Regions from separate parts of the Bacillus sp. NMTD17 genome, predicted to be linked through region 4. Evidence: riboswitches for the same ligand, from Rfam matches in the RefSeq annotation. Region 4 holds a riboswitch; each other region holds the start of a gene.

Region 1 (7,883 bases), on a different contig from region 4:
TGTTAAACGGCTGATTGGAGGTAAAACGCCAAATGCATCAGCTGTTAAGAAGACAATGGCAGAAGGATGTCCTGCGATACTTGGCTTCACGATGTTATCAATCATTTCGATTGGGTAAGCAGCGCGTGTGTTTTCAGTGAAGAATGTGTCATCATAATCCGCTTCACGTGTTTCTTCATCAAGCACAACATTTTCAAGAACTGATCCGAAGCTGATGGCTTTGTAGATTTGCGGTTCTTTTTCTTCGCTTAAGTTCACACATTTCGCATAGCATCCGCCCTCAATATTGAAGACTCCTGAGCCAGACCAGCCGTGTTCATCGTCACCGATCAGCTTGCGGCTTGCACTTGCAGAAAGCGTCGTTTTCCCAGTACCTGAAAGGCCGAAGAATAATGCGACATCGCCTTCTTGACCGACGTTTGCTGAGCAGTGCATGGATAAAATATCTTGCTCAGGAAGCAGGTAATTCATGACAGAGAAAATGGACTTTTTCATCTCTCCTGCATATTCTGTACCACCGATCAGAATGGTGCGTTTTTCAAAAGAAACGATAATAAACGTTTCAGAGTTTGTGCCATCTGTTTCAGGATCTGCTTTAAAGTGCGGTGCAGATAAGATGGTGAACGGTTTTTCGTTTGAAGAAGGTGTGGATCCGTCAGGTCTGATGAACAGCTGCTTTGCAAAGAGATTGTGCCATGCAAATTCGTTTACCACTGTAATTGGCATACGGTATCTTTCATCAGCGCCGGCAAATCCTTCAAAGACGAATAGTTCATCACGTTCTTTTAAGTATGACACAACCTTTGTATATAAACGGTCAAATGCTTCTTTAGAGATCGGCTGGTTGACTTGACCCCAATCAATTTTATGTTCAGAGCTTTCTTCTTTGACGATAAATTTATCTTTAGGCGAACGTCCTGTGTAGGCACCAGTTGTAGCGCGGACAGCTCCTGTTGATGTTAAGACGCCTTCATCACGTGCCAAAATCTTTTCAACAAGTTTCGGAACAGATAAATTTTGGTGCGTATTTTCTAATGAGAACAATGACTGCAAATCTTCTTTTAAATCCACTGAGTTCATAAAAAAACCCTTCCTTTACCGTTGAATTTGTTTGTTTCGATTAGTATAACACATTGATAATAATAGTCTATACTATTTAAATATTTTTGTGTGTGTTTTTTCATTTCTGCTATGAAAATATGCTTTTTGGTGATGCTAAGGGTGAGGTAAAAAAGAGGGGAGATAATTCTGATGAAGCATTGACATGATGCAAGGGTTTGAGATAAGATATCTTATTGAACGGATACTCTTATCCCGAGTTGGTGGAGGGACAGGCCCGATGAAGCCCAGCAACCGGTTTCTTGTGAAAAAGGCATGAATATGCTGAGAAACCAAGGTGCTAACCTGATGCAAGGTACAAGAACACCTTGAGCGATAAGAGTGAAAGGCATGCGATCTCAGACCCTTTCCTCGCAATGAAGGAAATGGTTTTTTTATTTTTGGGATATCATATGAACAAATTGCCAATAACATCTCTAATAGAAACGTTTTCAAATATAAGAGGGAACGAGTTCCGTATCATATTGGAGGCCTCATCTTGGGATGATGTGGTCTTGTACAGGAGGAAATAGCCATTATGAGTCAAAATCGTCGTTTATTTACTTCAGAATCAGTAACAGAAGGACATCCGGATAAAATCTGTGATCAAATTTCAGACAGCATTTTGGATGAAATTTTAAAGAAAGATCCAAATGCACGTGTTGCCTGTGAAACTTCTGTTACAACGGGTCTCGTATTAGTAAGCGGTGAAATTACAACGTCTACTTATGTCGATATTCCAAAGACGGTGCGTGACACGATTAAGGAAATTGGCTACACACGTGCGAAATATGGTTTTGATGCGGAAACATGTGCAGTGCTCACATCCATTGATGAACAGTCTGCTGATATTGCGCAAGGTGTAGACAAAGCGCTTGAAGCACGTGAAGGAACAATGACTGAAGAAGAAATTGATGCGATCGGTGCAGGTGACCAAGGATTGATGTTTGGTTTTGCCAACAACGAAACCGAAGAGCTCATGCCGCTGCCGATTTCACTAGCGCATAAATTATCTCTGCGTTTAACAGAAGTGCGCAAGGATCAAACACTTGCCTATCTTCGTCCAGACGGAAAAACACAAGTAACAGTAGAATATGATGAGCAAAATAAACCTGTTCGTATTGACACAGTGGTTATTTCTACGCAGCATGCACCAGAAGTGACGCTTGAACAAATTCAAAGCGACTTAAAAGAGCATGTCATCCGCCCTGTGGTTCCAAGCGAACTCATTGACGAAGAGACAAAATACTTTATTAACCCAACAGGCCGTTTCGTCATCGGTGGACCTCAAGGAGATGCTGGTTTAACTGGACGTAAAATCATCGTTGATACGTATGGCGGGTACGCTCGTCATGGCGGCGGTGCTTTCTCTGGGAAGGACGCAACAAAGGTTGACCGTTCTGCGGCATACGCCGCTCGTTACGTAGCGAAAAACATCGTAGCTGCCGGTCTTGCAGATTCTTGTGAAGTACAACTTGCTTATGCAATTGGTGTTGCACAGCCTGTATCGATTTCAATTGATACATTCGGAACAGGAAAAGCTTCTGAAGAAAAATTAATTGAAGTGGTTCGTGCGAACTTTGATCTTCGTCCAGCTGGCATTATTAAAATGCTTGACCTGCGTCGTCCGATCTATAAACAAACAGCTGCATACGGACATTTCGGCCGTCATGATTTAGATCTTCCGTGGGAAAAAACGGATAAAGCCGATACGCTTCGTAAAGAAGCATTAGGACAATAACAACATAGAAAACCGCTTATTTTAAGCGGTTTTCCTTTTGATTAAAAAAATTCTACAAAAAGTGAAAAAATGTGAAACAAAATCGGACAAAATACTGTCTAATTATAGGTCTACTTTTAAGAAATAACATAACGTGGAGGCAATAATATGTGTGGGTTTGTTGGTGTATTTAATCACCGTCCATTGTCCGAAACTACTGAGCAGGAAGAGTTAATTAAACAAATGAATCGTCTCATCGTTCACCGTGGTCCCGATGATGAGGGTTACTTTCATGACGAGCATGTAGGATTTGGATTTAGACGTTTAAGTATTATAGATGTTGAGCACGGAAAGCAGCCGCTTTCTTATGAAGATGAAAAGTATTGGATTATTTTCAACGGAGAAATTTATAACTATGTGGAGCTGAAGGAAGAGCTTGTGAAAAAGGGCTATACGTTCAGCACAGATTCTGATACGGAAGTACTGCTTGCCACATACCGTCATTATAAAGAAGAGGCGGCTTCTAAACTTCGCGGCATGTTTGCATTTTTAATTTGGGATAAAGAAGCGCAGCAATTATATGGCGCGAGAGATCCTTTTGGCATCAAACCGCTTTATTTTACACAAATGGATGAGCAAGTGTACTTTGCGTCTGAACGCAAAAGCTTGATGGCTGTGAACGAGAACATCTTATTTGATGAGACTTCATTGCAGCAGTACATGTCGTTCCAGTTCGTTCCTGAGCCAAATACACTTGATCAAAAGGTGCACAAAGTTGAGCCTGGTCATCAGTTTATTTTACGCCCAGGACAGGAGATCGAATTTAAGACATACTGGAAGGTTCAATTCAAGCCTGAACAAACACAAGAAGAGAAATTAATAGAAGAAGTACGCGATGCAATCTATGATTCTGTGAAAGTTCACATGAGAAGTGATGTACCTGTTGGTTCATTCCTATCAGGTGGTATTGATTCTTCCTTCATCGTGTCTGTCGCAAAGGAATTACACCCTGAGCTGAAGACATTCTCTGTTGGCTTCCAGCAGGATGGCTTTAGTGAAGTCGATGTCGCGAAGGAAACAGCTGATAAGCTAGGCTTACAAAACTTCAGTGCCGTCATTTCTCCAGAGGAATATATGAACGAGCTTCCGAAGATTGTCTGGCATTTAGACGATCCTTTAGCTGATCCGGCGGCGATTCCATTGTATTTTGTGGCAAAAGAAGCGAAGAAACAAGTGACGGTTGTTCTTTCAGGTGAGGGAGCGGACGAGCTGTTCGGCGGATATAATATTTACCGTGAGCCTCTTTCTCTTAAACCATTTGAATCTGTACCATCTATGCTGAAAAAGCTTCTTCTTCGTCTGGCGCGATTAATGCCAGAAGGAATGAAAGGGAAGAGCTTTATCGTTCGCGGCTGTACGCCATTAGAGGAACGTTATATCGGTAATGCGAAAATCTTTGAAGAGCCAGTGAAGAAAAATCTCTTAAAACATTATGATCCAAGCATCACGTATCGTGACGTAACGAAGACATACTTCGAGGAAAGCGCAGGCTACAGTGATATTAACAAAATGCAATATGTTGATATTCATACGTGGATGCGCGGAGACATCTTACTGAAAGCAGACAAGATGACGATGGCGAATTCTCTTGAGCTTCGTGTTCCATTCCTTGATAAGGTCGTTTTTGAAGCGGCTTCTAAAATTCCAGAAGAGCTGAAAACAAAAGATGGCACAACGAAATATTTATTGCGTAAAGCAGCAGAGGGCATTGTGCCTGACCATGTGTTAAACCGTAAAAAGCTTGGTTTCCCTGTGCCAATTCGTCATTGGCTGAAAAATGAGATGAATGCTTGGGCGAAAGACATCATCAAAAACAGTCAAACAGATGAATACATTAACAAGCAATATGTGCTTGATTTATTAAATGAGCATTGTGCTGGCAAAGCAGATCATAGCCGTAAGATTTGGACCGTCCTCATCTTTATGATTTGGCACAGCATTTATGTGGAGCGCAGCATTGATCCAGAGCAGTTGAATCATCAACCGAAAGAAGTCATCTTTAGTTAATGAAAAAAGGTTTTCAGCTTTGTGCTGAAAACCTTTTTTGTCATGATAGAAAGCAGTGGAAAAGGGTAAAATAACAAGCGGTTCATAGTTATTGCTTAATATCCTGAAAAAAACATGATAAAGTGAAGATACACGTATGATGTTAACGGGATAAAAGGGAACGATAGTATTGTCCTTTTTCTACATATTCTCTACGGATTCTGTCCATGTCTTGGATATCTTCATCTGTTAACTGACGGACGACCTTGGCTGGACGGCCAAAAGCGAGTGATCCTTTTGGAATAACCTTTCCTTGAGGGACAAGACTACCTGCACCGATAAAGGCACCTTCGCCAATTTCTGCACCATCGAGAATGATGGACCCCATACCAATGAGGGCATTTTTTCGAATGATTGAGCTATGTAATGTGACTTGGTGTCCAATGGTAGCACCATCTTCTATAAGAAGTGTTTTTCCAGGACTTTGATGCAGACAGGATAAATCTTGAATATTGACGTTTTTTCCAATTCTCACAGGAGCGACATCGCCTCTGATGACGGTTTGAAACCACACGCTCGAATATTCTCCAATCGTGACATCACCAGTAATGGTGACGTTATCTGCGACAAAGACCGATTCATGAATCTCAGGTGTAAACTGATGATATGGATAAATCACTTTTTCGACTTCCTTTCTTAATACAACATTTGTGAGGTGTTTACTTTGTGGACTTGGCATGCTGAAAGACCAGTTGGTACAATTGTAATTGTACATGGTGCGAGTGAATATCACGGCCGATATAAATGGCTGATCGAAATGTGGCGAAATGCAGGCTATCACGTCGTTATGGGTGACCTCCCTGGGCAAGGGACATCGACACGTGCGCGCGGCCACATTCGCTCGTTTCAGGAATACATTGATACAATAGATGAATGGATCGAACATGCGAAATCATTCAGGCTTCCTACTTTTTTACTTGGACACAGTATGGGTGGACTCATTTCAATTGAGTGGATCAAGCAGTATACCCATACGAAGATTGATGGCCTTATTTTATCATCACCTTGTTTAGGTCTGCAATTTAAACCGAAGAAGCTAATGGATTTTGCATCAAAAGGTCTAAATGTGCTGGCACCGTCCTTTAAAGTCGAGTCAGGGCTGTCGATTGAACTAGCCACACGGAATCAGGCTGTGATTGAGGCAGACTCAAATGATTCTCTTTACGTAACAAAGGTGTCGGTTCGCTGGTACCGAGAGCTGATCAAAAATATTGATGCGGCCATGCAGCCAACGAATGTCTTTAAATCGATTCCGCTCCTTTTAATGCAGGCGGGCGATGATAAGATCGTGGATAAAACGAGGGTGATCAAATGGTTCAATGGCATTGAATCAACCAATAAATCATACCGTGAATGGGAAGAACTGTATCACGAAATTTTTAATGAACCGGAAAGAGAAGATGTGTTTAAGGCAGCAAGAGCCTTTACAGATCAATATATTTGATGGTGAGCTTTAAGTTGGGGGTGGATTGATTTGTCAGTACCAGAGCGTCCTTTTGCACTGATGACAAAGGTGTATAAAGATATTTTTCCGCTTGTTCATCAGGAGCTGAAAAAGTGGCGGGCTCATGCAGAAATGATTGAAAATGAAGAACTGCGAACGCAGGCACTAGCGAGCATATCCAGTAAAACCTTTCACTGTGAAGGCGGAGGCATTTTATCTCTTCTAGCAGGTGAGGCGAAAGAAACGTGTATTGAATTCATTGTGGCGTATCAAACCATCAGTGATTACTTAGATAACCTATGTGACCGCAGCACGTCGCTGGATCCAAAAGATTTTCATATGCTGCATCAAGCGATGAGAGATGCGCTTGATATTCATGCTGAGCTCAAGCCTTACTATCAATTCCGTGATGATCAAGAGGATCATGGGTATTTACATGCGCTTGTCCGCACATGTCAAGACGTGCTTACGCGCCTTGAGCATTATCCAATCATTCAGCCATATTTACACACGCTGTGTGATTACTACAGTGATTTGCAAGTACATAAACACGTCGTTCCTCATGAGCGGGTCCCGCGGCTAGAATCGTGGTTTCGCCAGTATGAAAAGGATTTGCCTAAGATGGAATGGTATGAATTTTCAGCTTGTGCAGGATCAACGTTAGGGATTTTCTGTCTTGTGGCGTATGCGCTGCAGCCGGATTTTACAGAAAAGCAGGCGAAGCAAATTTACGAAAGCTATTTCCCTTATATCCAAGGTCTGCACATTTTACTTGATTATTTAATTGACCAAGAAGAAGACCGGCTTGGGGGAGATCTGAACTTTTGCTCCTACTATGCTTCTCATCATGAGATGATGGATAGACTTCAGCATTTTATTGAAAAAGCGGATGAGCAGCTGAAAGGCATTCCGCACGAAAACTTTCACAAATTGATTAACAGAGGGTTACTGGCAGTCTATTTGTCCGATGAAAAAGTGACAGCCCAAAAAGAGATGAATAAGCTGGCAAAACGGCTGATCAAATCAAGCGGGAAAACATCATTCTTTTTCTATATCAACGGAAGAGCTTACCGGACCTATCAGAAAATGCCTTGGATGAAATCCTCATAAAAAAGCTCAAATCCATTAGGATTTGAGCTTCAGCGCGCAGACAAACCCTCGCATTCTTTGTCAGTCCTGTGCGCCGGTACTCACGAATGTCAAATTCGCTCCGTTCCGGTGCTCGTTCTTCCTAGACTGCAAAGGTTTTCTATCACGCTGAAAGAAGACAAAGGGCTAAAATAAAAATCATTTTAGCCCTTTGTCAATAATCTGAGCTCAGATCATTAGGATTTGAGCTTTTTTTCAATGGCGACCACAAAAGGCGGGTCGTTTTGAATATTCATGTATTGATATGATAAAACTTGTGCCTCTTCATGAGGAAGTGATCTGCAATAGTCAAGAAGTACTTCTTTTTCTCTTTTTCCTTCGGAGTGTCCATGGTAAATCACAAGGACGATCAGACCGCCGGGTTTA
Region 2 (7,883 bases), 120 kb from region 4:
TTAAACAAGCAAAAATTTGACTTCGTCTTAGATACCGTAGGAGGAGATGTGGCTTCTGTGATCATTCCTCAAATTTCTTATGGTGGAAGCATGAGCATGTGCGGGAATGCAGGCGGAATTAAATTAACAACAACTGTGTTACCTTTTATTCTAAGAGGGATCAACCTTCTAGGGATCGATTCTGTAAATGTACCAATCAATAAACGCAAAGTCATTTGGAACGAGATAGCAAACGAATGGAATATCTCCCAAACGACCCTAGTCAATGAGATTACTCTCAATACGTTACCTGAAAAAATTGAAGCCATTAAAAATGGTCAACATTTAGGAAGAACCATTATTAAATATTAAGATAAACGAACTTTATTTATTTAAATTACACCAGACAAATATTGAATGTATTGATGCAGATACCCCATCCCAAACAGGTGGGGTACATCTATTCAAAAAAGAGCAGGACATGCTAGTGCTAAAATACCCTCAGATATTTATAATCATGTCACAAACAAATTAGAATTTAACACCGCAGAACACTTTAATCGTTTTAACCTAAAAAAACAACCTGCAAAAAACAAAAAAACCCTTGCTAGGCAAGGGTTTAAACGATGATTCCGACTGGGCTCGAACCAGCGACCTCTACCCTGTCAAGGTAGCGCTCTCCCAGCTGAGCTACGGAATCGGGTTATGTATCAGTTCTGGGCTTTCTGTTACTGACAGTCTCTATTATATAACCATCATGATTCGTCGTCAATGGTTTTATTCAAAAAAGGTCAAAAAGCCGGCAGCCGGACCGGCTTTTTTCTCTCCTTTATGATTGGTTGACAAGAACAGGCTTTAGTTGGTCTAGTGCTTGTTTGAAGTCGCGTTTGAGGTCTTCTCCGTTTTCGACCCCTACACTTAATCGAAGCAGGCCATCTGTAATCCCTCTTTTTTCTCTTTCTTCTTTTGGCATAGCGGCATGTGACATTTTGGCTGGGTATGACAGAATGGATTCGACGGCGCCAAGGCTGACGGCGAATACTGGTAATGTGACAGCATCCACCAATTCTTTGACAGCTGCTTGGTTTTCTAATTCAAATGAAAGAACAGCTCCTGCTCCGCTTGCTTGCTTTCGCTGAATGTCCGCCCCTGGATGGTCATCTAAGCCTGGATAGTACACTTTTTTCACCGCAGGATGCTCTTTGAGAAATGAGGCCAGTTCGAAGGCCGTTTGGCTTGCTTTTTCTAATCTGACCTGAAGGGTTTTTAACCCTCTTAACACAAGCCAGCAATCCTGCACGCCAAGCACCGCACCGAAGGAGTTTTGCAGCGAATAGAGTTCTTCTCCCAGCTTCTCGTCTTTCACGACAGCTAAGCCTGACAGTACATCACTGTGACCGCTCAAAAATTTCGTTGCGCTGTGCAGGACTACGTCAACGCCAAGATCCAGCGGACGCTGAAGAGCAGGCGTTAAAAATGTATTATCTAAGAATGTCAGACAGTCATGTTCTTTGGCAAGCTGGACGACGCTCCCAATATCCGTAATACCTAGAGTCGGGTTTGACGGTGTTTCCATGTAAATGACTTTTGTATTCGATTGAATGCCTCTTTTGACTTCATTCAAATCCGTCATGTCCACAAAGGTATGCTCGATGCCAAATCGCGAAAGAACTTGGGTGATCATTCGAAATGTACCACCGTACACATCTCTTGTGACAAGGACATGATCTCCCTTTGATAATAGTAGAAAAGCAGTTGAAATGGCTGCCATGCCTGATGCAAAAGCAAGCCCTCTTGTTCCTCCTTCTAGCGCCGCAATCGTATCCTCTAACGCTTGACGTGTAGGAGTCCCCGATCTTGAGTAGTCATATTGACCAAATTCATCGAAGCTGCTTTGATGGAATGTGGATGCATGCTGAATTGGCACACTGACTGCACCTGTTGAACGATCTGTTTTAAACGCATTATGAACGAGTTGGGTTTCGAGTGTCCAATCGTGTGTGGTCATTTGGCGTGTACCTCCTCTCTTACTTGTGATAGTGCCTGTTTCAGGTCTGCTTTCAGGTCATCTACGTGCTCAATGCCAACGGAGAAACGGAGCAGTTTGTTACAAACGCCATTTGCAATGCGAATCTCCTCTGGGATATCCATATGCGTTTGCGTTGCAGGATACGTAATAAAGCTTTCGATTCCGCCAAGACTTTCAGCAAAACAGATCGTTTTCAGCTGCTTCAAAAATGGATTGACCCAGTCCTCCTTGGCTACACGGAATGACAGCATTCCTCCCTTGCCTGGGTAAAGGACATCTTGAATTTCTGGCTGTTTCTTTAAAAACTCTGCCAGCTCCTTCGCATTTGCCTCGTGCTGGCGCATTCTAAGAGCCAGTGTTTTCATTCCTCTCATTAAAAGCCATGAGTCAAACGGAGATAAAACGGCTCCAATTGCGTTTTGATGCTGGAACATGTCTTCAGACAGCTGCTCTCCTTTTGTCACCACAAGACCGGCAAGGACGTCATTGTGTCCGCCTAAATATTTGGTTGCGCTATGGATGACAATGTCCGCTCCAAGTGTAATCGGCTTTTGCAAAACGGGTGTGTAAAAGGTGTTATCGACAATGACCAAAGCGCCATATTCTTTTGCAATCTTTGCTATTTTTTGAATATCTGCTTCCTGCATAAGTGGATTTGTCGGCGTTTCAATAAAGACCGCTTTTGTGTTTGGCGTGATTTTAGAACGTAAACAGTCTTCATCTGAAAAATCATCGTAAAGAAACCGTAAGCCGTACTTTTTCCATTCGTTTTCAAACAAACGGTATGTACCGCCATATAGGTCTGATGAGACGATGAGTTCATCTCCGCTTTCAAATAATGCCATGATCGTTTGGATCGCAGCCATTCCCGAACTGAAGGCAAAGCCGGCCGTCCCTTCTTCGAGTGAAGCAATCGCATCCTCTACAAGCTGCCTTGTTGGGTTTTTCGTTCGAATGTAATCAAATCCGGTTGATTCCCCTATGCCTCTATGTCTGTATGCTGTTGAAAGATAAACGGGGGGACTGACCGTGCCAGTCGCCTCTTCGCTGCGGTTTCCAATTTGCGCTAATGTCGTTTCCACATGTTCTGTCATTTGACACCATCCTAAGTAAAATCTGATTTCAAAACAGAAAACCCCTTCTTCATAAGAAGAAGGGGTTTAATCGCTTCCTCTTATCTTCCAAGCAAAAAAGCTGCTTGCTGGATTTAGCACCTTGGTACATCACATGAAGTGATGCATACCGGTTGCTGAGGTTTCAAAGGGCCAGTCCCTCCACCTCTCACGATAAGAATGTGTTGTCTGTCTGTTCTAATTCTTAATACTGTAACGCATTAAATCTCATTTTTCAAGAGGAATCGGACCAATTAATTAAAATTTTCTGTATTTTATAACAGATTCGATGTCAACTGAATGGATTGCATGTTAGCATATAGGAACAACGCTGTTTTTCATGTTACAATGAATGGAAACGTTTCACTTTGTGATGAAATTGGTTAGCTGGAGGAATGGATTATGGTGAAGAAAACAGGCATTATTCAAGAAGAAACCTTACATTCAAAAGAACTTGGGGCGGATATGACCCTTTTGATCTATTTGCCAGTCAATTACTCCCCCCTTTATACATATCATGTCATCATTGCCCAAGATGGTCATGATTATTTCCGCTTAGGCAAAATAGGCAGACAGGCGGAAGAATTGATGCAAAACAAAGAAATGGAACGCTCGATTATCATTGGTGTCCCTTATGAAAATGTCTCGGAAAGACGGAATACGTATCATCCAGATGGCACAAAGTTTGAAGCGTATAAACGCTTTTTAGCAAATGAACTTGTCCCTTATATTGATACGCACTATCCAACCTATCAAATTGGCTCAGGACGCACGTTTATTGGTGATTCGCTAGGTGCTACGATTTCCCTTATGACAGCGATTGATTATCCTTCTTTATTTGGCGGGCTGATTTTGCAGTCTCCTTACGTTGATGATTCAGTCCTAGAAGCCGTTAAACAGTCGACAGCCCTTTCCCCTTATGCCATTATCCATCAAATTGGGCTGGAAGAAACGGCTGTGAAAACGACAGATGGCCAAGTGCTTGATTTTATTCAGCCGAATGAAGATTTAAAGGCGCTTCTTGAACAGTCAGGTGCGGATTATTTATTTGAGACATTCGAAGGGGATCATAAATGGACGTTTTGGCAGCCGCTCATTGCGCCTTCGTTAAAAAAAATGCTCCCATATTCGTTAATCAACTGAATTTTGTTATAATAAACAATAATAAATACTTTCTTATTCAGGAGGGAACATGATGAAATACGGAGTTGTTATATTTCCATCAAAAAAATTGCAAGATATTGCGAACTCTTACCGGAAGCGTTATGATCCGAACTATGCACTTATACCGCCTCATTTAACATTAAGAACACCTTTTGAATTAACGGATCTAGAAGCGGCTGAGGTCGTCTCAACGTTAAGAGAGTATGCAAAAAATGCTTCTCCTATTACGTTACGTATTAAAAAATTCAGTTCATTCGCTCCTGTAAACAACGTCATTTATATGAAAGTAGAACCGAACGAGGAAATCATGGCGCTCAATGAAAGGTTGTACGCAGATCCACTTGCTGGCACACCTGAATATGCTTTTGTTCCGCATGTGACAGTAGCTCAAAAACTATCAGATGATGAGCATTCAGACGTACTTGGTACATTAAAGCTGAGAAAAATTGACCATGAAGAAACCGTGGATCGCTTCCACCTTTTATATCAGTTAGAGAACGGATCTTGGACCGTCTATGAAACATTTATTTTAGGAGAAGAGGGTTAAAGACATTTGAAAACAGTCATCGCAACAGCACAAACACAACGAGAAGATGCATACTACGTTCGAAAAGAAGTGTTCGTCAAAGAACAAGAAGTCCCGTTAGAGATTGAAATAGATGAACTAGAGGACGAGGCCATTCATTTTGTCATTTATAATGATGAAATGAAGCCTCAAGCAGCCGCTAGACTGCGGATCATTGAAGGGCCAAAGGCAAAGCTGGAACGAATTTGTGTGTTAAAAGAGGCGCGCGCTTTCGGCCTTGGCCACAAACTATTAGAAGCGCTGGAAACAGAAGCCATTGCTAATGGAGCGAAGGAAGCGGTTATGCACGCACAAGTCCAAGCTCTTCCTTTCTACGAAAAGAAAGGCTACAAAGCCGTTTCTGAACCGTTTGAAGAAGCAGGGATCACACATGTCAAAATGACAAAAACACTATCTGTTTGACCAAAAGAAAAAGCCAGAGCATCCATGATGCCCTGGCTTTTCTTTATCATCGTTCGTCAAGGGAAGAAAGCGTAATCATTTATATATACGCATTAATATGAACGCCTTTGCCTTCTTCCATAAACATATCTCGTACAAAACGTTCCCGCTTTTTTTGCTGTACTTTCGTTTCTGCTTCTGTCACTAAGTCCTCTTTTTTCTCCAGCTCTCTGTATACCTTGTCATGAAAGGTGCGAGTAACCTTTGTTACTTTCGCGTAGTCTTCTTTATCCTGAGGAGCAGGACGATTGATATATTGAAAATACAGATCCGGCTGAATCGGGGCTATATATCCCATCAAGAACGCCTCCTTTGCTTCTCTTCTACTCTACTATTCCCTAATTATGACTGTTTGAAACACGTCTCATTTGATATGATTAGATGTGTTTCTTTTTAAGATTGATTAACTATTGGAGGACTAGCTTTGAAATGCGCACGACGACATGATCGAACGATCTCATTACATACGTATTCGAGAGAACATTATCAATTCCTCCATGACGAGGGAAAAAAAGGGCACTTATCCTGCCCATATTGCGGACAACCAGTCTTTTTCAGATTAAATATACATGAAGAACCTGCCTTTATTCATAAACATATGACGCAGCAAGAGATGTGTGAACAAGCAGAAGAACAAGAAGATCAGAAAAAAAATGCAGAGCAAGAGGAAAGTGCTTCCTATAAAGAACTTGGGGGCTTCCGTTTTCCAACAGGTAAACAGATCATCTCGCAAACGAATGAATCATATGACTGGCAGGAACCAAGGTCGATTCAATTTAGCGATGCGTTACATTTAGAAGAGAATGAACAAGCACATACCATCGAGCTCTTTCCGCATATTACCTTTAGCACACCGCAGCTTCAAGCTGTCACACATAAAGAAGGTCCAATGCTGGTGCTGGCTGGCGCTGGCAGCGGAAAAACAAGAGTCTTGACAGCTAGAGCGGCATATCTCATGTCACATCATCATATTCCTGCTCACCATATCTTACTCGTGACTTTCACCACAAAAGCCAGCAGTGAAATGAAAGAAAGACTGCGCAAGCAATACCAGCTTCACCCATCACAAGCAAGTCAAGTGGTGACAGGCACCTTCCACAGTCTTTTTTATAAAATGCTGCTTCATGACGATGCAAGCAAATGGAACGGCCAGCACCTGATCAAGTTTGACTGGCAGAAGGAACAGTACATTCGGAAAGCCATCATAAATGAAGGACTTGATGAAAAAGACTACCCTACCGATCAAGTACTGCAATCGATCGGCTTTTGGAAAAATGCTTTTTTACCAGGCGAGCTTCCTGATTTGAAGGATGAAAAGGAAAAACACATGTGGACGATCTATCAATCTTATGAACAGCAAAAACGAGACAATCAGCAATTTGACTTTGATGACATGGCAATCGCCTGCTTGCACATGCTGACAGAACAGCCTGAACTGCTGAAACGATATCAAGAACGGTTCAAGTATATTTTAGTGGATGAATTTCAGGATATTAATCCAGTTCAATATCAATTGATTCAGCTTTTAGCTGGAGAATATGAGCAGCTATTTTGTGTAGGTGATGATGATCAAGCCATTTATGCCTTTAGGGGCAGCAATCCTGCTTTCATTCTTGAATTCAAACGGGACTATCCTTCGGCTCAAATCGTCCATTTACATGCGAATTACCGGTCGCATCATACGATTGTCGCAAGTGCGGATGCCATTATTAAGAAAAATCAACATCGTTATGAAAAAACGTTAAAAGCCGTCCGTGCGGAGACAATCCCGCCTACGCTCTTTTATCCATATGACGAGGAAGAGGAAGCGACCATGATCGTGGCAGATATTCAGGAGAAAATTAAAAACGGCGCAAAGCCGAATGATATCTGCGTACTCTTTCGCACCAATACAGGAGGCCGCGCGATTTATGAGCGTCTGCATCAATCCGCGATTCCGTATGAGACGGAGGCTGGTGTCAAAGCCTTCTACAGCAGACGAATTGTTCGGGTTCTTCTCGCCTTTCTCTCTTTAAGTCAGGATGCCGATGATGTGGCTGCTATGAAACAGCTGCTTCCGGTTTTCTTTTTAAAGCAGCAGACCTTGAACACGATGAAGGCACTGACCATCACGGAAGATTGTTCAATGGTAGACGCACTCGGAAAACTAACAGATATTCAGCCGTTTCAACAGAAAAAGCTGCAATCCATTGTTCCTCTGTTCCGCACGTTACGAACGTTAAAGCCGTCTGACGCTGTGACGTTTATTGAACAAAAGATGGGACTTGGTGATTACTTAAAAAAACGAGTGAACGATACGAATGTGCTTGAAAAAGGGGCGGATGATGTACGAGATGTAAAAACCGCCGCCAAACGCTTTGAAACGATTGAAGCCTTTCTCGCACATGCCGAACATATGAAATCTGCCGAAAAGGAAAAAACAGACGAACCAGGTGTTCAGCTCATGACGATTCACCGCGCAAAGGGACTTGAATTCCAAACGGTGTACATCACTTGCGTGGTCGACGGAGCACTGCCTCATGATTTCTCACTCGATGAACTAAGAAACGGTGATGAAGAAGCCCTAGAAGAA
Region 3 (7,883 bases), on a different contig from region 4:
GCAATCATTTGCTTTTCCTTTTGCGTTAATGAATCGCTCTGAAAGCATTGCTCCGTAAATTCATTGAATTTCTTCCCAAACACCGGCATTTTCTTCTGAAATTCACCCATTGCCGTTTTATAATCAGTCAGTGATTGCTGCATGGATCCGCTCATATGCTGTTCATTCATCTTCATTCCATCCCTTCAGGTCATTTGTACATTTTTATTATGAGCGAGATTTGAAAAAATACACAAAAAAACCTCGCTTTGATGAAAGCGAGGTTAACACATTGTTATTCAGATACCGGTAGTACAGCACCGTCATATTTTTTGTCGATGAATTCTTTGATTTTATCAGAGTGAAGAACTTCCATTAATGTCTTGATCTTATCTGATTTTTCTTCACCTTTGCGAACCGCCACGATGTTTGCATATGGGTTGTTCTTTGTTTGCTCAAGTTCAATTGAATCTTTTTTCGGATTCAATTTATTTTGAATCGCATAGTTGACGTTAATAAACACAGCATCGCCTTCACTGTTTTCATAAGCTTTCGCTGTTAGTTCAGGAGCGATTTTTTTGAACTTTAGGTTCTTCGGGTTTTCTTTGATGTTCTTTACTGTTGCGTTGATTGTATCAACTTTAGGATCAATCTTAATGACACCAGCATTTTGCAATAGTGCAAGCATACGGCCTTGTTCAGCTACGTTGTTTGTCATGATGATCGTTCCGCCGTTTGGAATATCTTTTACTGATTTGTATTTCTTAGAGTAGATACCGAAAGGCTCAAGGTGAACCGCACCAGCACTAACTAGGTTGTAATCTTTGTTTGATTTATTTTCTTCATTTAAGTAAGGGATATGTTGGAAAAAGTTTGCATCCACTTCTTTTTCAGCTAACGCTTTGTTGTACATTTTATAATCACTAAGTACTTTCACTTTTAGATCGTAGCCTTTTTCTTTTAGAAGTGGTTTTGCTTCTTCAAGAATTTCGGCATGTGGTGTTTTTGAAGCGGCAACCGTAATGGTTTTGCTATCACTTGCGTTATTAGATGAACCGCATGCAGCTAAGATGCCTGCAAATGCTAGAAATAGTGCACTTAAAATCAATTTCTTCATGAATAAATCCTCCCTTAACGTTTATCAATTTTATTTGTAATCAAATCACCGATTATTTGAATAATAAAGACGATGATGAGAATAAACACAGTAGCTACAAGTGTGACATCTGTATTACCAGATTGGTATCCTTCCACATAAGCAAGGTCACCAAGTCCGCCTGCTCCAATTGCACCTGCAATCGCAGTTGAGCCAATTAAAGCAATCGCTGTTACGGTAATACCTGAAATGAGGGCTGGCAATGATTCTGGCAGCAATACTTTGAAAATGATGGTCGACGTTTTCGCTCCCATTGACCGTGCTGCTTCAATGACTCCTTTGTCTACCTCACGCAGTGCAATTTCGACAAGACGTGCATAGAATGGAGCTGACCCAATGACAAGGGCAGGGAGTGCTGCATTTGGACCTAGAATTGTATGCATTAAGAATTTCGTGAACCCTAATAAAAGAATAATTAAGATGATAAAAGGAATCGATCTGAAAATGTTGACGACTGCACCGATGACAGCATTGATCGGTTTATTTTCCCAAAGACCGCCTTTTCCTGTAAGGAAGAGCAGGAGTCCTAGGATAATCCCGATTGCAAAAGCAAATGCCAATGAAATGAGTGTCATGTACACCGTTTCACCCGTTGCATTCCAAATCACATCTAGGTCAACGTTCGGAAACCATTTCTCAAACATGTGTCATCACCTCAATTTCAACCTGTTTACTTTGGATATAGGCGATGGCTTTTTCAACCTCGGTCTCTTCTCCATTAATATGGATAAAGAGTGTTCCAAACGCGCCTTCCTGCGTTTGAGAAATCTTTCCTTGAAGGATGTTTACATCGACCTTGAAGGATCGAATGATTTCAGTGATGAGCGGTTGCTCGGCAGAATCGCCAATAAAGGACAACCGTACGACCTGACCTTCTTTTACTCGCTCTAAGACGTGTTCGATTGTTTCTTTCGCTTCCTCTGGTTCAGCAAGCTGCTGTACAAATCGCTTCGTCATCTCTTCCTTCGGCTGTCTGAAGACGCGTAATACTTCGCCTTCTTCGACAATGCGTCCATTTTCCATGACCGCGACGCGATGACAAATTTTGCGAATGACGTGCATTTCGTGTGTGATGAGCACAATTGTCAGCCCTAAACGTTTATTGATATCCGCTAAAAGATCAAGGATAGAATCCGTTGTTTGCGGATCAAGCGCTGATGTTGCTTCGTCACAAAGAAGAACCTTTGGATCATTTGCTAATGCTCTCGCAATCCCCACACGCTGCTTTTGTCCGCCGCTAAGCTGAGACGGATACGCATTTTCTTTTCCTTCTAAACCGACTAATTTAATCAGTTCATTCGCACGCTCTCTCCGTTTCGATGTAGGTACACCTGCGATCTCAAGCGGGAACATAATATTTTGTCTCACTGTTCTTGACCAAAGTAGGTTAAAGTGCTGGAAAATCATGCTGATTTCTTGTCTTGCTTTCCGAAGTTTCGCATTCGATACTTCATTGATCCGGTTGCCTGCCACTTCAACAATTCCTTCTGTTGGCAGCTCCAGACCGTTTAATAGGCGAATAAGCGAGCTTTTTCCGGCACCGCTATACCCGATAATTCCGAATATTTCACCTTTATCAATATCTAAGTTGACGTCTTTTACTGCGTCAACATTTCCACTTTTTGAGTAGTACGTTTTTGATACATTCTGTAAATGGATCACAGTCTGCTCACCTGCTTTCTTGCTGAATCTATAGGTTGCCATCACATACGTTCATTTATTCTTCGTGCTGTCATGACTCTAGCCTGTTGCCAGATCAGTAAAAAAGACCTAACTGCAACGCAAGCAGAAAGGCCTTTTATTTCAAATACGCCTTTCTCTCATCTTTCAAAGCGTTGCGACTTTGAGTGAATTGGCACCAATTTCAGCTATGCTGACGGTTGCCGGGTTTCATAGGGCACGTCCCTCCACCTCTCTTAATAAGAGAAAATATGTTGTTTTATGTGATGTTCATGTTTTTACTAACGTAGAATATCATGCCACCCGAGATATGTCAACGCTGTAAATCGCTAATTTCCAAGTAAACGACTAAGTTATCATTTTTCGAAAAAAACCGTTCGTCAGCCAAAGTACCGCCTCTAGTCTTAGGAGCGCACGGAATGACCCTTTTACTTTCACTTGTCCCCTGCTAATTAACTGCTGTAAGGACATATCTCCATCTAATAATTGAAGTATTTCTTTTCTCTCACCATAAAAGATGAGATCCGATAACTCAATTGCAGGTAGTTTCTTCACTTCACCACGCTCATCCACAATCAATGTACAAGAGTCAGTTTCCGCCTCAAATGTAATCTTCAAGGATGATGATGAGAGCAGCGGTTTTAGCAATAATCGCTGCCCTGTGTTTCCATGGGTTTTCACTTTTTCCACATGTATAACCTCCCTGTCATTTGGTTATACATAACATTTCTCTACAAACATTCGCTTGTCCTTTATAAATAACTCGACAAATTTTCAGATGAATTGCTTGAAATATGACAAAAAACCGCTTTATTTAGCGGTTTCAATCATTTCATGAAGATATGGTACGGAGTGAAAGGCATAGCCTTTTTGCACCAGCTCACCTTTTTTAAACAGTAGAAAGCAAGGAACGCTTTCGATCTCAAAAGCCTTCGCAAAGCCTGGTGAGTAGTTTAAGTTATTTTCATAAAAAGGTACATCCGGCTGCATGGTGTCTACGACAGCCAGCATTTTCTTTGCCAGCTGACATGTTCCGCAAAACGGTGTATATAAGTATAAAAGAAATAAATCGTCCTTTATCTCCTTGAATTCGTGTTCTTCAATCTCTTTCATATACGTCCACCCTCATAAATATTTCGAATGAACATCAATGTTTGCAGCTAATAGGATAGATGCAATGTGGGCTGACGGTGAAGCGGCCACTTCGCGGTACGTTCTGTCGACAAAAAGATGAAATGCTTCAGGGAATTCTTTTCGAAATTGCTTCCGCAGTTTGTCGCCTGCATCGTCACTGTCTGCTAATATGTAAACGTCTTTCCCCAATAATTCGTCTACGAGCTGATCCAGCTTCGATGTACTGATCGTGCCATTGGTGCAAATGATGGTAACAGGTTCACTTATGACTTCTTTTAGCTTTTGTTTGTCTGTTTTACCTTCTACAATGATGACCTTTTCTACCTCTACATTCATCACGATCACCCGGCCCTTTTGACGTTGTTCACTTCTCCCTTAGATTACAATTTTTCATTCAGGTTGTAAAGATTGGGCGCTTGCACTAAAAAGACTGCAGCTTATGCTCACTGCAGCCTCATCTGTGATTAGCACCAGCCATTTTCATCATCACAGTCTACATATTTTTCTGTTCCGTGGGTCAATGTATCCGTCAGACGATAAAAACGATTTTGCTCATAGGAATAACCTGATTTTAACTCATATTGGTTTTCACTAATCATCGTGCCAATCTCTTCATTTTGATGATACAGCACCATGCCGCTTTCTTTGAATCGTCCAGTGACATGATCTGTTATATCCACATGTTCTTTTTGAAAAGACAAATTGGACACCCCCCCATAAAGGTAGAGTGTCCAATTTCACGTGAATTAGTCTTCTTTTGTCATTTCTTCATATTGCTCAGCAGTCATCAAGTTCTCAATTTCAGATGTATCAGCTGGCTCTACCACGATCATCCATGCTTTTTCGTATGGAGAGTCGTTGACGAATTCAGGGCTGTCATCCAGCTCATCGTTCACTTCGACGATTGTACCGTTGATCGGTGCGTAAAGCTCAGAAACTGTTTTCACTGATTCTACACTTCCGAAAGGCTCGTCCGCTGTAATTTTGTCTCCTACTTCAGGAAGCTCAACGAACACGATATCGCCTAGCTCAGATTGAGCAAAATGCGTAATACCGATACGCACCTTATCTCCTTCTACTTTGACCCATTCATGTTCTTCTGAATAACGTAAATCTTTTGGTGTGCTCATTCAATACCCCTCCAGTCTTTTCTTTCAATCTATATTGAAGATACCACAATCTGAATGAAAGTTACATCATTTCCAGACGCTTTTAAATGTATCTTCATTAAATCCAACTGTGACTCGTTTACCGTCTGTTGTAATCGGGCGCTTGATCAGCATTCCGTTAGATGCGAGTAATTCTAGCTGCTCGCCTTCTGACATTGCAGGAAGTTGATCTTTCAGCTGTAGCTCTCGGTATTTCTGTCCGCTTGTATTAAAGAACTTCTTCAGCTCTAAGCCACTTTTTTCGTAAAGCGCTTTTAATGTTTCTTTATCAGGCGTCTCTTCGACGATATGTATGCTGTTGATATCTTTATTGTGTTCTTCCAGCCATTTTTTTGCTTTTCGGCATGTACCGCAAGATGGGTATTCATAAAAATCTAAAGCCACTATTTTCACCTCCTGCAAGTAGTGAGAACATTTTATCACAAAATATTTTAAAAACCTAAATGTATGCTTACAAAAAGGTGCGGAGTGATACCCGCACCTTTTCAGCCGTCTTATACGATATATTTCTCTGCTTCAAAGATTCGTTTCGCCACTTCGCGCTTTTTGGCGATGACATTGATCGGGGTGAATCTTGTCAGTTTGCGAAGAGCTGACAGACTCATGCGGAGTGCATCTCCTTCTTCCATCGCGATCAAGGATTCTTTTGCATGAGCTTCAATTTTTAAGAAGGCTTCCTGCGTGAAAATTTGTGTGTAAGCAAGCTTTTGAGTATTCTTATCTAGCCCTGATGCAGCGATTGCCTTTTCAGTACGCAGAATCGCCGATTCAGCAGCAAAAATTTCATTGACGATATCCGCTATGTTCACAAGAATCTCTTGCTCTTTGTCTAATGCTTTTCCATACTTCATCGCCGCCATTCCAGATACCATTAAGGCGATCTTTTTCGCATGGGCGAGCAAGTATTTTTCTTGATCGAGCGGCTGATCACCTGGCTCTTCCGGCATCATCATCATGAGCTCTTCCTGTAAGGTTTGCGCCTTTTGAAGCAGCGGAAGCTCTCCCTTCATCGCTTTCTTCAAGAATGTGCCTGGTACAAGCAGACGGTTGATTTCGTTAGTCCCTTCAAAAATACGGTTAATCCGCGAGTCACGATAGGCTCTTTCGACCTCGTATTCTTGCATGAATCCATATCCGCCGTGAATCTGCACGCCCTCATCCGCTATATAGTCTAAAGTTTCAGAGCCAAGTACTTTACAAAGAGAGCATTCAATCGCATATTCTGCAATGGACTGGGCAATTTGTTTGCCATCCTTTTGCTCTTCTTCACTTAATAGACCCATGCGCTGTTCAAATAATCCGACTGTGCGGTAAACAGCACTTTCCATCGCATAGAGCTTTGCCGACATGTTGGCTACTTTTTCACCAATTAAGCTAAATCGAGAAATTGGCGTTTGGAATTGCTTACGTTGGTTTGCATATTCTGCCGATAATTGAATGACACGTTTTGACGCACCAACTGTTCCGACAGCCAGCTTGTAGCGTCCGATATTCAAAATGTTAAAGGCAATGACATGACCTCTGCCAGCCTCACCTAGTAAATTCTCCTTCGGCACTTGAGCATCTTCGAGAATTAACGTTCTTGTCGATGAACCTTTAATGCCCATCTTTTTCTCTTCAGGTCCCGTTTTGACACCTGGAAAATCCTTTTCTACGATAAAAGCAGAGAAGTGTTCACCATCAATTTTCGCATATACGACAAAGACGTCGGCAAATGCGGAGTTTGTGATCCACTGTTTTCCCCCATTCAGCACATAATGAGTTCCGGCTTCATTTAAGACCGCAGTTGTCTTTGCTCCAAGGGCGTCAGAGCCTGATCCTGGCTCAGTGAGGGCGTACGCTGCAATTGTTTCTCCAGAAGCGAGTCCAGGAAGATATGTTTCCTTTTGCGCTTGATTTCCAAACAGCACGATTGGCAGAGACCCAATGCCGACATGGGCGCCATAGGAAAGCGAGAAGCTCCCTGCTCTGGAAAATTTCTCGGTAATAATGGCTGAACTGATTTTATCTAATCCGAGCCCGCCGAATTCTTCAGGCACGTCAGCTCCTAGCAGCCCAAGCTCTCCAGCCTTTTTGAGAAGCCTGACAGAATGCTCAAATTCATGGTTTTCAATTTGATCTATATATGGAACAACGTCTTGTAAAATATAATCCTCTGTTGTCTTTCCAATCATTTGATGCTCATCAGAGAAATCCTCTGGTGTAAAGATATGCTCATAATTCGTCTCATCAATTAAGAAGCTTCCACCCTTTTTTACCTCTTCCATTGCTTTCATTCTGTTTTCCCCCTTTAGATCAATTCAAAAATTCCTGCTGCTCCCATGCCCCCGCCGATACACATTGTGACGATGCCAAATTGCTCGTTTCGCCGCTTCATTTCATGAATGAGTGACAGTGTCAGTTTTGTTCCTGTACAGCCGAGCGGATGTCCTAGCGCGATTGCCCCGCCATTGACATTCACTTTCTCTTCATCAATCCCTAAATGACGAATAACTTGAATGGCCTGAGAGGCAAACGCTTCGTTTAATTCAAACAGCCCGATATCCTTCAGCTCAAGTCCAGCGATTTTCAGCGCACGCGGAATGGCTTCAATTGGACCGATTCCCATCACCTCAGGCGGTACACCGCCAACAGCAAACGCCCGAAACTTGGCGAGCGGCTGAAGGGAAAGTGAGGATGCTTTCTCACGATCCATCATCATCACACACGCAGCACCGTCACTTGTTTGTGAAGAGTTTCCTGCGGTCACCGTGCCTTTTGTCGAG
Region 4 (7,883 bases):
AGCCAAAGCGAAAGCTCGAGACCATGCCGTTCTCACAAAGGTCAAAAAGCAAGTGGACTCCTTCATTGCCAATAAGAAACTTGGAGCTAAGCTCGAAACAAAGCTCACGGACGAAGGTTTGCTCATTACGATAGAAGACAGTATCTTCTTTGATTCTGGCCGGGCGGTTATTCGCCCTCAAGATGTCCCGTTAGCAAAGGAAATCTCAAAACTACTTGTCATAAACCCCGCTCGTGACATCGTCATTAGCGGACATACTGATAATGTACCGATCAGAAATTCAGAATTTGAATCCAACTGGTATTTAAGTGCCATTCGTGCTGTAAACTTTTTGAGTATTCTTCTTGAGAACAGCAATTTAGACCAAGAGAACTTTAGTACAAAAGGTTTCGGTGAATTCAAGCCGGTTGCTTCAAACGATACAGCAGAAGGCAGAAGTAAAAACCGACGCGTAGAAGTACTCATTTTACCGATTGAGAAAAAAGCGAAATAAAAAAGGAAGCCCTCGGCTTCCTTTTCTATTTATTCTGTATGATCATATAAATGCTTTGCACGCAGTCCCACATGTTTGAGCATATCAATGCAGGCATCCTTCTCTTCTTCGCTAAGGACACTGATCATCTCATGAATTTCTTTCGCATGATCTGGGAAGATATCATCAAGCAAAGCTCGTCCCTGCTTGGTAATATGCGCAAATGTCACCCTGCGGTCTTCTGCACAGGCCCTACGACTGAGGAGTTCTTTCTTCTCCAATTTATCGACCACATACGTGATGCTGCCGCTTGCAAGTAAAATCTTATCACCGATTTGCTGAAGAGGCTGATCCCCTTTATGATACAGTAATTCTAATACTGCAAATTCAGTCGGATTCAGCCCGTGCTTCACAATATGTTTGTTCATGTGATGATTAATTGAGCGATAGGCACGTGATAATACAATAAATAATTTCAAAGATTTCTCAACATTATGATTTTCCATTTTTTTATCATCCTTTATGAAATGCAACCCACTAATGTGACATTAATAAACAATAAGTAAAATGTCAACATCTTGATCCATCTTTAGCATGAAAATGAGACCAGAACGAATCACCTAATTTTTTAAAAATCACACAAGTCATCGTAATAAAGATAGGTTCAATGCTATAATAAGTCTATTAGGTAATACGTTGGAGCGATGAATGATGAGTATACTGAAAGGGTTTTGGAAGAAGATCAGGCTGTACCTTATTTTGGTCATGATTCCAACCCTAATCATTAGTTATTTTATCTACGAAAAAGAAACGGAAAAAATCGACTTAAAAAACAAACAAACTGCTACACTTATGTTAAATATTCACAAAAACCAAATGAATTATTTAATTAGTGAAACAGAAGCGAGATTAACTTCACTTGCCATGGGATTTGACCAGCCTCTTGAGACAAAAAAAGTACAAAACATCCTAGAGAAAATCTATAAACAAGAACCTCGTTTTTCAGGTCTGTATCTCCTAGACAAAAAAGGAAATGTATCAGTAAGCACCACACCGTTAAAGGAAAAAATCAACCTGTCATTTAGAGATTACTTTAAGCGCATTCAAGTGACCAAGCAGACGGTGATCACAGATAACTATGTGAGCCGAATTACAAAACAGCGGATTCTCTCCATTTGCGTGCCTGTGCTAGATGAAAATGAAGAAGTCACCAATGTGCTAGTCGCCGCCATTCAAATTGATTATTTAAGAAATATTATGAATGTATTGAACCCTGATCTTCATTTTAAGATGCTGAATCAAAATGGACATGTGGTGTTTACAAGTGGTCCGCAGCCAGCATCAGAAAATGGCAGCACCGTGTCTACATATTTAGATGAAAACAGCTGGAAGCTGGAGGTCTTTCCGCAGCGCGCGTCTACAGGTGAAGTGCTGTCTGTTATGCTGATCCCTTTATCCAGTGCTTTTATTTTATTAAATATTTTATTCACACTTGTTCAATATATCATTTTAAGGCGTCAAACCCAGCAGGAGCGTCACCAAAATGAAGCGCAAAAGCTTGAATTAATCGGAACCCTCGCAGCAAGTACGGCACACGAAATTCGCAACCCATTAACAGGGATCAGCGGATTTATACAGCTTTTGCAAAAGAAGTATCATTCAGAAGAAGATCAGCTCTATTTTTCTGTCATTGAAGAAGAAATTAAACGAATCAACCAAATCGTCAGTGAGTTTCTTGTATTAGGGAAACCAACGGCAGAAAAATGGCAGAATAACTCTGTAAAAGAAATTGTAAGTGAGATCATGCCGATCGTTTTCTCTGAGGCGAACCTTTATAATGTTGAGGTTGATTTGCAAATTAATACGATTCAAGATGTTGGGGTATATTGCACAAAGGATCACATTAAACAAGTCGTATTAAATGTAGCGAAGAACTCGTTAGAAGCGATGCCAAATGGCGGTCATTTGAAGATTTTGATTGAGGCTGAAACAGAACATGTCATCATTAAAGTGAAAGATACGGGTGAAGGCATACCAGAAGAAATGTTAAAGCATATCTTCCTTCCTTTTATTACGTCGAAGGAAAAAGGTACAGGTCTTGGGCTTGTCGTGTGTAAACGAATTATTTCGATGTATGGCGGGACAATTGATATTCAAAGCGAAGTGAATAAAGGAACAACCGTCATGATCATGCTTCCTTCTGCTCACTCAGCATAGTTGAAACATTCAGCCGGTTTTGCTTAGGCAAGACCGGTTTTTCATGTCAATAAGAAGGGCGGTTCACAGATAGAAGACTCATTTGAGATACAAGATCATGAAAGGAGGGGGCAGATTGTTTCTCATGAAAAAGGAGATACTGATACTCATTCATCAGGTTGTCTAGTTCTTGACTATATTTAATTGTCGTCTCACCAGTGTAGCCTTCCGCTTGAGCAGCTTCTACCATCTGTTTTCTCTTCTCATCAATGGACATCAGCAATTGTTCTTTCCTTACATAAATATTCATGATCTCAGCTCCCGCAATGAATTCGACTGTCTATGCTCAAAATGATCCGACACCAAAATTATACTTTATTTGTAAATTAAATTAAATATGCTTATTTTATTTAATTTTTTACAGCCTAAAGACCTCTTACCCAATCTAATTTGGGGGTAAACTTCAAATTTGGACAGGACTGATACATGGATTAAACAGAATTTTATCCTATGCAGAAGATCAAAATCAACTATTTTCTTTCTCATTTTATGCCTATTTTCCTAAAAAAAAGCTGATCATCCGCCTCATGCGGAATGATCAGCTCCTGTCATTAAACCGTTTCTTCCTCGTAAATTGGCACCCAGCCCTCAGTTGTGACAAATATGCGAACTGCGACCACTTTGCGATCCTCTTGAAGTGTAAAGTAGTGGCGAATATGTGGCGGGACAGAAATTAAATCGCCTGGATTCAGTCTCACATCAAAAAAGACGCCATCCTTACCCTGAATGGCAAAGATTCCATGCCCGCTTACAATAAAACGTACTTCGTCATCTGTATGATGATGCTCACGCTTAAAATTTTGGAGCAGCTCATCTAGATTTGGTGTGGCGTCAGATAATGAAATCACATCCTGCGCTTTGTACCCTCGTTTTTCAGATATACGCTGGATTTCCTTTTGAAAAACAGTCAAAATCTCTTCCTTTTCCTCATCTGTTAAATCATACTTTTCTGATAACCGGTTTGGCAGCTTTGCAATATCCCAATGTTCATAAATGACCCCTTGCTTTTCTAAATATGCTGCTACCTCTTGCTCGTTTTCAAGTAATGTGTTTTCTTCGTTATGAATCAAAATCGTCGCCATGTGCTTTTCCTCCTTTTTATCTGACAAGCTGCTTTTGATAAAGCGTTAATTTTAAGTGGTAGCTAAATAAAAATTCATACGCCTCTAATACTCGTTTTGCTTCAAAGGCTGTTTTTCCCCAGACAGTGATGCCGTGATTTCGAATGAGCACCGCACCTGATTCTGACTCTTCAGTGAGATGCTTTGCAAATTGTGCTGCAAGATGCGGAATATGGGCTGGATTTTCAATAATCGGTATCGACACTTCTGCATCCTCTTCCCAGTAACCAAGCGCCTTGATGATTTCGTTTCCTTTCAAACGAACCTCGCCCTTACCCCCATACAGCTCAGACATCACATTATTATCGATTGTATGGACATGGAGGCAGCAACCTGCTTTCGTCCGCTCATACACGTATGTGTGAAGCAGTGTTTCGGCTGAAGGTCTAAGCTGTTCGTTCGGATCATCAGGCTTGCCTGCTGCGTTCACTAAAACAAAATCTTCATCCGTTTCTTTTCGTTTATCTTTACCGCTTGCCGTCACCAAAAACGTGATTGGATCATCCGACACCTTGATCGATAAATTGCCGCTTGTTCCGTAAAACCAGTCTCTTTGTGCCAGTTCACGTTTGACGTCTGCTAGCTCCTGCCAGCGCTTGCTCTTTGCGTCTGCCATTCCTTCACTTCCTTTATTTGTTCAAATTGCGCTTTAAGATCAATAAATGTTTCATACTCTTTATATACAACCCCAAGCTCCTTACATTCATTCAGCAAGTAGTCGCGCGCAAATGTGAGATCCGCATGCTTTGCTGCCTCCACATCGGTGACTGAATCTCCGATCATGATGATGAAGTCCTTCTCATGGGTCAGCTCTCGAATGATTGACGGCTTGCAGCATCCGCAGCCATTTTGACATTGCGAATCGCAGACATGCGGCCATTCAATCTGAATATGATCTTCCCCAAATGAGGCATGATTGCAATAAATATTGTCTCTGCCCACAATGCCCTCGAGTATGGGATAGACAAAAAAGTCCATCCCGCCGCTTAGCACATAGAAAGGAATATCAGCCTTTTTCACATAATCAACAAATTGCTTGAATCCTTCTCGAATCTCTGTATCTTCTAAAATAAACGACTGAATAGCTTCTTTTTGATCACTCGTCAGTAATTGAAACATCTGCCCGACGCCTTCTTGAATGGTGATCTCCTTTGTGAGAACATCATCCTTCAGCTTCGTCCATTCACTTGGTGCAAAGTGTTTCATGATGCGAATGATATTATCATTTTTTGTAATTGTTCCATCAAAATCACAACATACAATTGGTTTTTTCATTTATTCTGCTACCCTTCCCCATAGTTCAAGTGCTGCTTTTAAGTCTTGGCAAGAAGCTGCCTTCTCTTGGATCGACTCTCCATGTATCACCGCATCAATGATCGATCGAAATGCTTTCCCTCCACCGATGGCTCCACGCGGATGTCCGTGAATTCCTCCACCAGCATTAATCACATGATCGAGTCCAAAATCTTTAATCAATACTGGAACCATTCCAGGATGAATGCCTGCTGACGGGACTGGGAACGTTTTTTGAACCAAATCCTCTTTTACACAAGCTTCATAGATTCCAAAGGCATCTTTTTTCGGAAGTGCGACCGACCCATAAGGTGAGGGAAAAAGACTCAAATCAGCGCCAGCATATCGATTTAATTTACCTAAAAGAAGAGAATGCGAAAATCCATATTCAGGCGATGATGTCAAAGCGCCGCTTACTGCGGGATGGGCCATAATAGGCAATGGAATATCTGGATCCTCAGCTAAGCTTTGCATGACATCTAGTCCGTAGGCAAAGACATTGAATAAGAGTGCATCCGCTCCAAGTTCAGCTGCCTTTCTTGCTCGATCCTTCAGTTCAAAGGTTCTGCCTGTTAAATTAACGGCATATAACGTTCGGTGCCCTGTCTCTTCATATGTTTCTTTTAATATCTTTTTTCCTTCTTTGATTCGTTCTTCAAAAGGGGCTAGCGGGCTCTCAAATAAAATTTCATCGTCTTTGATAAAGTCAACGCCGCCTAATGCTTGTAAACGGAGCTGCTCTTTTAAATCCGCCATATCACGGCCAATGACACCTTTAAAAATACTCATCAACAACGGACGATCAAACACGCCTGCTTTTTTGCGTATGCCATCAATTCCAAATACCGGTCCTGGCAGGCTTCTTTTAAATCTATCCGAGAATTGTATGTCGACTAGCTTCACTTTTCCATCAAGTGAAAGCTTTCCAAAGATCGTCGTCAAAACGGCCGGTATATCAGCTGAAAAGTTAGCCTCAGGATAAGCAATGGTCACCTCAGATTGATATACGCCATTTTCGGCTGAAGCAACCTTTTCTGATACTTTTTCTACCCGCCCTTTATGTTTTTGAAGCTGCTCCTTTTTGAGCTGCGGCAAATCTGTCCATGATCCCACTGTTAAACCAAGTGCGATCTGCTCCGCTTTTCGGTTCACTTGTTCATCCTCTCGATGTGTTAATACGTATGTTGCCAGTAATTCACTCACTAGGAATCCCCTTTCAATTTCGTCATGCATATGGTCAATAAAAAACCTCTTCAAGTGCTTTGTCAGCGCCTTAAAGAGGTTGTTTCGTGTCATTCATCCGAATCTTATCTCTCAGCGCTTGCTGCAAGAATTAGCACCGTGCTTCATGGAAGTCGGTTGCCGGGCTTCATTGGGCTAGTCCCTCTGCCTACTCTTGATAAGAATATTCAATTTTCTTAAATATTGTCTGAATTATCGCACCATTTTTTTATGTTGTCAATGGCTTATTTTCAAACAGATTCAAGGCAGCGATACGCCGAGCGGCTTCTTGTAACCGCTCCTCACTTGTTAAAAGCCCAACTCTCACATACCCTTCACCGTGAGTACCAAACCCATTCCCCGGAGCCACAACAACATGTGCTTTCTCTAATAATACGTCAGAAAAAGATTCAGATGTATATCCTTCTGGCACCTTTAGCCAAGCAAAAAATGACCCTTTTGGTGCTGTGACCTCCCAGCCAATGTCCTTGCAGGCAGCAATCCACACATTTCGCCTTTTCTCATATCGATCATTTTGCACCTGTACGCACGTTTGGTCGCTTAATAGGGCTTCCGCTGCTGCATCTTGAGTTGCTTTAAACAGTGAGACAAACAGATGATCCTGATAAAGCTCGATCGCTTCAATAACAGACGGATTTCCTGCTGCAAAACCTACTCTCCAGCCGGCCATATTATACGTTTTAGATAATGTGTAAATTTCAATACCCGTCTCTTTCGCTCCATCTGTTTGCAAAAAGCTGATCGGCTTTTTCCCATCAAACCCAATGCCGCCATAGGCAAAATCATGGACAACACAGAGTTTGTGATCTTTCGCAAACGTAACGGTTTCTTCAAAAAATGCACGACTTGCCGTGGCACCTGTCGGATTGTTAGGATAATTTAAATACATCAACTTTGCTTTTTTCTTATCATTCTCAGGCAATCGATCATAGTCAGGTAAAAAATCATTTTGTTCAAGAAGCGGCATCGTCACCATCTGAGCTCCAGCAAGCACGGCACCTGACCAATAATCAGGGTAACCAGGGTCTGGGACAAGGAGTGTATCTCCAGGATTCAGCAGGCATTGCGGCAGCTCAACAAGTCCCGCTTTCCCGCCAAATAAAATCGCAATCTCCTTCATCGGATCAAGCGTGACACCATATTCTCTTTCATAAAAGGCGGCGGCAGCCTTTTTTAATTTCGCTGTTCCGCGGAATGACGAGTATTGATGATTTTCAGGTTTTAATACCGCTTCCTGCATGGCTTTTACAATATGCGAAGGGGTTGGCTGATCAGGATTTCCCTGCCCTAAATTAATGATATCTGCCCCTTCCTGCATCTTTTTCTGCACCTTTTGGACAAGAGACGCAAAAAATTGTTTCGGTAATTGTTTCAATACATCTGATTGCTGGAATTCCATTTCTTCACCTTCTATTCAAGTTACGTAACAATACAAACACTGTAATGGATTGTTTTATGAATTGTAAAGCAATTTTGAAAAAAGATTGACATGTGAAGCG

What was found. A riboswitch is a leader RNA that binds a small molecule or an ion and turns the genes downstream of it on or off. The one in region 4 is predicted to bind S-adenosylmethionine.
Region 1: another riboswitch for S-adenosylmethionine. It lies ahead of metK (methionine adenosyltransferase); the one in region 4 lies ahead of mtnW (2,3-diketo-5-methylthiopentyl-1-phosphate enolase).
Region 2: another riboswitch for S-adenosylmethionine. It lies ahead of C6347_RS08020 (methionine biosynthesis PLP-dependent protein); the one in region 4 lies ahead of mtnW (2,3-diketo-5-methylthiopentyl-1-phosphate enolase).
Region 3: another riboswitch for S-adenosylmethionine. It lies ahead of C6347_RS04070 (methionine ABC transporter ATP-binding protein); the one in region 4 lies ahead of mtnW (2,3-diketo-5-methylthiopentyl-1-phosphate enolase).

What each region holds. Positions count from the first base shown of each region.
Region 1 covers NZ_PVRH01000007.1:68,458-76,340, reverse strand. Annotated here, with positions in the region: gene pckA (phosphoenolpyruvate carboxykinase (ATP)) at 1-1,080, opposite strand, end outside; SAM riboswitch class I at 1,307-1,441, shown strand; gene metK (methionine adenosyltransferase) at 1,637-2,839, shown strand; gene asnB (asparagine synthase (glutamine-hydrolyzing)) at 2,987-4,885, shown strand; gene C6347_RS17910 (gamma carbonic anhydrase) at 5,028-5,543, opposite strand; gene C6347_RS17905 (alpha/beta hydrolase) at 5,589-6,368, shown strand; gene C6347_RS17900 (tetraprenyl-beta-curcumene synthase family protein) at 6,399-7,478, shown strand; gene mnmM (tRNA 5-(aminomethyl)-2-thiouridylate-methyltransferase MnmM) at 7,694-7,883, opposite strand, start outside.
Region 2 covers NZ_PVRH01000002.1:563,399-571,281, forward strand. Annotated here, with positions in the region: gene C6347_RS08005 (YhdH/YhfP family quinone oxidoreductase) at 1-351, shown strand, start outside; tRNA gene C6347_RS08010 (tRNA-Val) at 607-679, opposite strand; gene metC (cystathionine beta-lyase) at 809-1,987, opposite strand; gene C6347_RS08020 (methionine biosynthesis PLP-dependent protein) at 1,984-3,102, opposite strand; SAM riboswitch class I at 3,180-3,301, opposite strand; gene C6347_RS08025 (alpha/beta hydrolase) at 3,523-4,263, shown strand; gene C6347_RS08030 (YjcG family protein) at 4,316-4,831, shown strand; gene C6347_RS08035 (GNAT family N-acetyltransferase) at 4,838-5,272, shown strand; gene C6347_RS08040 (hypothetical protein) at 5,352-5,609, opposite strand; gene C6347_RS08045 (UvrD-helicase domain-containing protein) at 5,736-7,883, shown strand, end outside.
Region 3 covers NZ_PVRH01000001.1:793,509-801,391, reverse strand. Annotated here, with positions in the region: gene C6347_RS04085 (carboxymuconolactone decarboxylase family protein) at 1-170, opposite strand, end outside; gene metQ (methionine ABC transporter substrate-binding lipoprotein MetQ) at 275-1,096, opposite strand; gene C6347_RS04075 (methionine ABC transporter permease) at 1,111-1,779, opposite strand; gene C6347_RS04070 (methionine ABC transporter ATP-binding protein) at 1,772-2,797, opposite strand; SAM riboswitch class I at 2,953-3,061, opposite strand; gene C6347_RS04065 (SCP2 sterol-binding domain-containing protein) at 3,164-3,505, opposite strand; gene C6347_RS04060 (thioredoxin family protein) at 3,626-3,928, opposite strand; gene C6347_RS04055 (toprim domain-containing protein) at 3,941-4,285, opposite strand; gene C6347_RS04050 (YusG family protein) at 4,414-4,650, opposite strand; gene gcvH (glycine cleavage system protein GcvH) at 4,696-5,079, opposite strand; gene C6347_RS04040 (arsenate reductase family protein) at 5,146-5,502, opposite strand; gene C6347_RS04035 (acyl-CoA dehydrogenase family protein) at 5,613-7,394, opposite strand; gene C6347_RS04030 (acetyl-CoA C-acetyltransferase) at 7,409-7,883, opposite strand, start outside.
Region 4 covers NZ_PVRH01000002.1:447,123-455,005, forward strand. Annotated here, with positions in the region: gene motB (flagellar motor protein MotB) at 1-493, shown strand, start outside; gene mhqR (MarR family transcriptional regulator MhqR) at 523-978, opposite strand; gene C6347_RS07385 (sporulation kinase KinD) at 1,184-2,689, shown strand; gene C6347_RS07390 (aspartyl-phosphate phosphatase Spo0E family protein) at 2,736-2,978, opposite strand; gene C6347_RS07395 (1,2-dihydroxy-3-keto-5-methylthiopentene dioxygenase) at 3,280-3,810, opposite strand; gene C6347_RS07400 (methylthioribulose 1-phosphate dehydratase) at 3,827-4,465, opposite strand; gene C6347_RS07405 (2-hydroxy-3-keto-5-methylthiopentenyl-1-phosphate phosphatase) at 4,429-5,124, opposite strand; gene mtnW (2,3-diketo-5-methylthiopentyl-1-phosphate enolase) at 5,125-6,375, opposite strand; SAM riboswitch class I at 6,447-6,548, opposite strand; gene C6347_RS07415 (pyridoxal phosphate-dependent aminotransferase) at 6,593-7,783, opposite strand.